DNA from 2 places in the Streptomyces sp. NPDC093018 genome. Region 1 is predicted to be linked to the other one. Evidence: riboswitches for the same ligand, from Rfam matches in the RefSeq annotation. Region 1 holds a riboswitch; the other holds the start of a gene.

Region 1 (3,766 bases):
CTACCTGGAGAGCGTCGGACAGGAACTCGCGCAGGCCGACGCCGAGTCGGCGGCCGGGGTGACGGCGCGCGAACTGCTCGACCGGCTCGCGCCCGGCATCGAGGACACCACGCACCCCCGTGATCTGTCGGAGGGACAGAAGCTCGCGCTCGTCCTCGCCGTCCAACTGGCCGCCGCGCCCCGGGTCGTGCTGCTGGACGAGCCGACCCGGGGCCTGGACTACCGGGCCAAGGCGGCACTGACCGGCATCGTGGACGCGCTGGCGGCCGAGGGCCGTGCGGTCGTCATCTCCACCCATGACGTCGAGTTCGCGGCCCGCGCCGCCGACCGTGTCGTCGTCATGGCCGAGGGGGACATCGTCGCCGACGGCCCCACCGCCGAAGTCATCGTCTCCTCCCCGACGTTCGCCCCGCAGACGGCCAAGATCCTCGCGCCCCTGCCTTTCCTGACGGTAAGCCAGGTCGAGCGGGGGCTCGCGGACACGGGCGAGGCGCGGTCATGAGCGGACGCGCGGGGGCCGGGGGACCCGCCATCCGGCTGACCGGCCGGGCCGCAGTGGTCATGGCGCTCGCCGCCCTCCTCGGACTCGTCGCGTTCTTCTGGCCGTTCGTGGTCGCCCCCGGGAAGTTCGGCTCCTCCTACGCGCCCCCGCTGATCTTCGGCGTGCTGCTGGTGCTGGTGCTGTGCGTGGTGCTCTCGGAGATCGCCGAGGGCGGCATCGACTCCAAGGCGCTCGCCATGCTCGGGGTGCTCTCCGCCGTCGACGCCGCCCTGCGCCCCCTCGGGGCCGGTACGGCGGGCATCGAGACGGTCTTCTTCGTCCTGGTCCTGGCCGGCCGGGTGTACGGCCCCGGTTTCGGCTTCGTCCTCGGCTGCACCTCGCTGTTCGCCTCCGCGCTGATCACCGGGGGAGTGGGGCCCTGGATGCCGTACCAGATGTTCGGCTGCGCGTTCGTCGGCATGCTCGCCGGATTCCTGCCCCGGGCGAGCGGTCGCCGCGAGGTGCTGATGCTCGCGGTCTACGGCTCGCTGTCCGGCTACCTCTTCGGCTTCCTGCTCAACCTCTCCTTCTGGCCCTTCTCCCTGGACCCGAACAGCTCGATCGCCTATCTGCCGGGCCTGCCCTTCACCGAGCAGTGGCACCGCTACGTCGCCTTCGACCTCGCCACCTCGCTGGGCTGGGACACCGGCCGCGCCGTCACCAACTTCGTGTGCGTGCTGCTGGCCGGTCCCGCGGTGCTGACCACCTTCCGGCGCGCCGCCCGCCGCGCCCGCTTCCGGGCGCCGGTACGCTTCGCCGGACCCCGCGAGCGGCCGGCGGAGAGCGCGGACGGCGTGGCCTGAAGACGTACCGGATCTCGTGAGGACGCACCGGATCCACGGGGACACTGGATTTACTAGGACGTCCAACTATATATTCGGGGGAGAAGGCCCGCGGTGCAGGGAAGCCGGTGCGAATCCGGCGCGGTCCCGCCACTGTGACCGGGGAGTACGCCGTCGACAGGTACGCCACTGACGAGCTGGATGTCGGGAAGGCGGACGGCGCGCGCTGATCCGGGAGTCAGGATACCGGCCGCGGGATGTTCCGTGTTGTCCACGAGGATGGAGCCGACACGCATGGCACCCCTGCGCACCCATGATCCCGGCGCGAGCCGACGCGGGCCGTCCCCGCGCGGCAATCCCGCCGTACCGGTCTGAGGGCTCGTCCCGCCACCGCGTCTTTCGCGCCGCCCCGGCACGCCCATGTGCGCCCTCGCGCACCCCGGCCGTGTGCCGCCGCTGCGCGCCATCCCGGATCACCCCCACCTGACGAGAGCAGGCAGCCATGATCCGTCCCCAAGCACCCTCCGCCGTACGCGAGTTGACCCACTTCGTCGACGGCGAGCACTTCCTGGGCACCTCCGGGTCCCACAGCGAGGTGTACGACCCCAACACCGGCGAGGTCCAGGCCCTGGTGCCGCTCGCCGACCGGGGCGAGACCACGGCGGCGATCACCTCCGCCGCCGAGGCACAGCGCGCCTGGGCCGAGTGGAACCCGCAGCGCCGCGCCCGCGTCCTGCTGCGCTTCCTCCAGCTCGCCGAGCAGGAGAAGGACACGCTCGCCCGGCTGCTGTCGGCCGAGCACGGCAAGACCGTCGCCGACGCCCACGGCGACCTCCAGCGCGGACTGGATGTCGTGGAGTTCGCCGCCGGCATCCCGCACCTGCTCAAGGGCGAGTTCAGCGACAACGCCGGCACCGGCATCGATGTGCACTCCCTGCGCGCACCCCTCGGCGTCATCGCGGGCATCACCCCGTTCAACTTCCCCGCCATGATCCCGCTCTGGCAGGCCGCACCCGCGCTGGCCTGCGGCAACGCCTTCGTCCTCAAGCCCTCCGAGCGCAACCCCTCGGTGCCGCTGCGGCTCGCCGAACTCTTCCTGGAGGCGGGCCTGCCGCCGGGCGTGCTCAATGTCGTCAACGGCGCCCGGGACGCCGTCGACACCCTCCTGGAGGACCCGCGCGTCGCCGCCCTCGGCTTCGTCGGCTCCACCCCGATCGCCGCGCACGTCTACGCCACCGCCGCCGCCCACGGCAAGCGCGCCCAGTGCTTCGGCGGCGCCAAGAACCATCTGATCGTGATGCCGGACGCCGATCTGGACCAGGCGGTGGACGCGCTGATCGGCGCCGGGTACGGCTCGGCCGGTGAGCGCTGCATGGCGATCTCGGTCGCCGTGCCGGTCGGCGAGGCCACGGCGGACGCCCTCGTCGCCCGGCTCACCGAACGCATCGCCGCCCTGCGCATCGGCCGCAGCGACGACCCCGAGGCCGACTTCGGCCCGCTGGTCGCCCCCGAGGCCCTGCGCAGGGTCCGCGACTACGTCGACCTCGGTGTCCAGGAGGGCGCCGAACTCGTCGTGGACGGACGGGACTTCGTGCTCCCCGGCCATGAGAAGGGCTTCTTCGCCGGAGCCTCCCTCTTCGACCGGGTCACCCCGGACATGCGGATCTACCAGGAGGAGATCTTCGGCCCGGTCCTCTCGGTCGTGCGCGCCGCCGACTACGAGGAGGCCCTGCGCCTGCCCAGCGAGCACCGCTACGGCAACGGCGTCGCGATCTTCACCCGCGACGGGGACACCGCCCGCGACTTCACCCGCCGGGTGAACACCGGCATGGTCGGCGTGAACGTGCCCATCCCGGTGCCCGTCGCCCACCACACCTTCGGCGGCTGGAAGCGCTCCGGCTTCGGCGACCTCGGCCAGCACGGCCCGGACGCGATCCGCTTCTGCACCCGCACCAAGACCGTCACCTCCCGCTGGCCCGCCGGCCGCCGCGAGGGCGCCTCCTTCACGATCCCCACGATGGGCTGAGCGCCGTATGACCACCACCCTGCTCACCGAGGACCAGCAGGCCCTCGTCGAGACCACCCTCGACTTCGCCCAGGACCACCTCGCCCCGCACGCCCTGGACTGGGACCGCCACAAGCACTTCCCCGTCGACGTCCTGCGCAAGGCCGCGGGGCTCGGCCTCGGCGGCGTCTACGTGCGTGAACAGCACGGCGGATCCGCCCTCGGCCGCGCCGACGGCGTGCTCGTCTTCGAGGCCCTGGCCTCCGGCTGCCCCGCCATCGCCGGCTATCTGTCCATCCACAACATGGTCGCCTGGATGATCGACCGCTACGGCGACGACGCCCAGCGCGAGCGGTGGCTGCCCCGGCTGTGCGCGATGGACGACCTCGCGAGCTACTGCCTGACCGAACCCGGCGCCGGTTCCGACGCGGCCGCCCT
Region 2 (3,766 bases), on a different contig from region 1:
CTTGGACTCGGCCGCGCCGACGAAACCGACGGGGACGCCGATGACGGCGGCGGGTCGCGGAGCGCCCTCCTCGATCATCTCCAGCAGGCGGAAGAGCGCGGTGGGAGCGTTGCCGACGGCGACGACCGCACCCTCCAGCCGGTCGCGCCACAGCTCCAGCGCGGCGGCGCTGCGCGTGGTGCCCATCGTGGCGGCCAGTTCCGGGACGGCCGGGTCGGACAACGTGCAGAGCACGTCGTTGGCGGCGGGCAGCCGCTTGCGGGTCACGCCGCTGGCCACCATCTGTACGTCGCAGAAGATCGGTGCGCCGGCCCGCAGGGCCTCGCGGGCCCGGGCGACCACGGCGGGTGTGTGTGCCAGGTCCTTGACGAGGTCGACCATCCCGCAGGCGTGGATCATGCGCACCGCGACCTGGCTGACGTCGGCGGGCAGACCGGTGAGGTCCGCTTCGGCGCGGATGGTGGCGAAGGACTGGCGGTAGATCGCCGCCCCGTCCTTCTCGTAGACGTGGGTGGTCACGGTGCTCTTCTCACTGCTCTCGGTCGTCTTGGGGATCATGAGGTGATCGCCGCGAGGGCGGCGCCCATCTGGAAGGGACCTGCCGCGGACACGGTGCGTGTGGTTCCGGCCGTCGTGGCGGCCGACAGACGGTACCCGCCGTCCGGGGTCGCGAGCACATCGACATGGTCACCACGGGGGTGGCCGCAGCGCCGTTCGCAACCGGACCAGTACAGGGGGAGAGCGGGGCGGCCCGTCGACTCCAACGCCCGCGCCGCGTCCGCCCGTACGTCGCCGTGTGCCTTGGCGCATCCGGGGCGGCCGATGCAGGCGCCCACGCGGAGCCAGGAGGACACGGGGTCGGTGACCAGTCCGGCGCCACGGAGGCGTTCGAGCGACTCGACGCGCCGCGCGGCGGTGGCGCCCACGGTGGGGACGACCACGCCACGCCAAGGGGTCAGCCGCAGCTCGGTGTCCGCGGCGACCGTCAACGCCTCCCACTGGAGGGCCGAGAGCCGCCCCAGGGGAACGTGCGCGGACAGGGCTTCACCGACAATCCCCGGGGGCGGTCCGTCGGCCGAACCGACCGGCTCGGGACGGACCTCTTGCGCGATGCCCTCGGCCGTCAGCCGGTCACGCACCAGATGGTCCAGCTCGCCCTGCGGCAAAGGGAGTTCGGACACCCGCCAGGTTCGCGCCCCGTGGGACCGCGCGGCCTCCAGGAAGGTCTCGGCGGCCACCAGAGCCGCGCGCGGCGCGTCGACGGCGGACACCCGGACCGACCCGGGGCCCAGCCATGCTCGGCCGTCGCCGGTCGCACGCACCGTGACGTCGGCACCGAGGCCGGCCACATCGCCGCGCCCGTCGTCCAACGCGAACAGGAACCGGCCCGACAGCCCCCTCGCGGCTTCGCTCGCGCACAACGCGGCGTCCAGAGCCGTCAGCCAAGGACGCACATCCTGTGCGCCCCCACCGTCGAGGCCGGACAGAGGTGAGGCGACGATGTTGCGCACCCGCTCGTGCTCGCGCGAGGGCAGCAGGCCGACCGCGTCCAACGCCGCCGCCAACTCCCCGCCGCACCCGGCCGCCAGGCCGCGCAACTGTACATTGCCGCGCGACGTCAGGTGCAGGTCGCCGTCGCCCAGCCGGAGGGCGGCCCGGCCGAGCGCCTCCGCCTGTCCGATGGTCAGGATTCCACCGGGAAGCCGGATACGGGCAAGGGCGCCGTCGTCCGCCGTGTGCAGGCGCAGCGCTCCGGGGCAGGCATCACCGCGGTCCCCCGCGGCCGGGGTGGCCTGGGGCGATGGGGAGGGAGGAAGGTCTGCCGTGGGCATGGCGGTGAGCATACCCACGATCATGAGGGATGTACGCCCCGCGCTCCTACGGTGACCCTTACTATGCTCCACAGTGGATCACCTGATCCGCGAACCGCCATCACGGCGACAAGAGAGGAAGCCGGTGCGAATCCGGCGCGGTCCCGCCACTGTGAATTCGGCCTCACCAGGCCGGGTGAGCCAGGAACTCCCCTCCCTCGTCCTCGGATTCCTCCGGGGGCGAGACCCAATCCGACACCGCCCGGGGCGCGGACCCCGAGGAAGGCCAGGCGACGCATGCCCACTCCGTCCGGGGAGCGAGTCCCGCCCGCCCACGAGATCCTGCTCCTGTCGACATCCGACACCGATCTGCTCAGCGCCCGCGCGGCCGACGGCCCGGTCGGCTACCGCTTCGCCAACCCCGCCCGTCTCACCCCGGCCGACCTCCCGGCCCTCCTCGACGGCGTCGCCCTGGTGGTGGTACGCCTGCTGGGCGGCATCCGCGCCTGGCAGGACGGCATCGACCTGCTGCTGGCGGACGGGCGACCGGTGGTCGTCCTGACCGGTGAACAGGCTCCCGACGCCCAGCTGATGGCGGCCTCCACCGTCCCCGTCGGCATCGCCGCGGAGGCGCACGCCTACCTCGCCCATGGCGGCCCCGCCAACCTCGGACAGCTCGCGCGGTTCCTCTCGGACACCGTCCTGCTCACCGGTCACGGCTTCGACGCGCCGGCCCCCGCTCCCACCTGGGGCCCGCTGGAGCGCCCGGACCGGCCGACCGGCGGCCCGACCATCGCCGTGCTCTACTACCGCGCCCACCACATGAGCGGCAACACGGCTTTCGTCCACGTACTGTGCGACGCCATCGAGGAGGCCGGTGGCCGCCCGCTGCCCCTGTACGTCGCCTCTCTGCGGGCGCCCGAGCCGGAACTGATCGCCGAACTCGGAGCCGCCGACGCCATCGTCACCACGGTCCTGGCGGCCGGAGGCACCAAGCCCGCCGAGGCATCGGCCGGCGGTGACGACGAGTCCTGGGACGCGGGCGCGCTCACCGGCCTCGACGTCCCCATCCTCCAGGCCCTGTGCCTGACCGGCTCCCGCACGGCCTGGGCGGCGAGCGACGAGGGCGTCTCGCCGCTGGACGCGGCCGGCCAGATCGCGGTGCCCGAGTTCGACGGCCGTCTGATCACGGTGCCGTTCTCCTTCAAGGAGATCGACGCCGACGGCCTCCCGGCCTACGTCGCCGACCCCGAGCGTGCGGCCCGGGTCGCCGGAATCGCCGTACGCCACGCCCGCCTTCGCCACATCCCGCCGGCGCACAAGCGGCTGGCTCTCGTCCTGTCGGCGTACCCCACCAAGCATTCCCGGATCGGCAACGCCGTCGGTCTGGACACCCCCGCCAGCGCCGTCGCCCTGCTCAGGCGTCTGCGCGAGGAGGGCTACGACTTCGGCTCCGACACGGACGTCCCCGGCCTCGCCTCCGGTGACGGTGACGAACTGATCCGCGCGCTCATCGAGGCGGGCGGCCACGACCAGGACTGGCTCACCGAGGAACAGCTCGCCCGCAATCCGGTACGGGTCCCCGCGGCCGACTACCGACGCTGGTTCGCCACGCTGCCGAAGGAACTGCGCGTGGCGGTGGAGGACCACTGGGGCCCGGCGCCCGGCGAGATGTTCGTCGACCACAGCCGCGACAAGGAGGGCGACATCGTCCTCGCGGCCCTGCGCTTCGGCAACCTGCTCGTCCTCATCCAGCCCCCGCGTGGGTTCGGCGAGAACCCGATCGCCATCTACCACGACCCGGACCTGCCGCCCTCCCACCACTACCTGGCCGCCTACCGCTGGATCGCCGCCCCCCAGTCGGAGGGCGGCTTCGGGGCGGACGCGATGATCCACCTCGGCAAGCACGGCAACCTGGAGTGGCTGCCGGGCAAGAACGCCGGCCTGTCCGCCGC

What was found. A riboswitch is a leader RNA that binds a small molecule or an ion and turns the genes downstream of it on or off. The one in region 1 is predicted to bind cobalamin.
Region 2: linked by a shared signal. The riboswitch ahead of cobN (cobaltochelatase subunit CobN) and the one ahead of AB0N90_RS30940 (CoA-acylating methylmalonate-semialdehyde dehydrogenase) in region 1 are both predicted to bind cobalamin.

The regions. Positions count from the first base shown of each region.
Region 1 is NZ_JBFBFF010000018.1:75,626-79,391, forward strand. It holds gene AB0N90_RS30930 (ATP-binding cassette domain-containing protein) at 1-502, shown strand, start outside; gene AB0N90_RS30935 (ECF transporter S component) at 499-1,344, shown strand; cobalamin riboswitch at 1,443-1,571, shown strand; gene AB0N90_RS30940 (CoA-acylating methylmalonate-semialdehyde dehydrogenase) at 1,826-3,349, shown strand; gene AB0N90_RS30945 (acyl-CoA dehydrogenase family protein) at 3,357-3,766, shown strand, end outside.
Region 2 is NZ_JBFBFF010000025.1:66,966-70,731, reverse strand. It holds gene AB0N90_RS35330 (precorrin-8X methylmutase) at 1-558, opposite strand, end outside; gene AB0N90_RS35325 (cobalamin biosynthesis protein CobG) at 555-1,856, opposite strand; cobalamin riboswitch at 1,890-2,043, shown strand; gene cobN (cobaltochelatase subunit CobN) at 2,109-3,766, shown strand, end outside.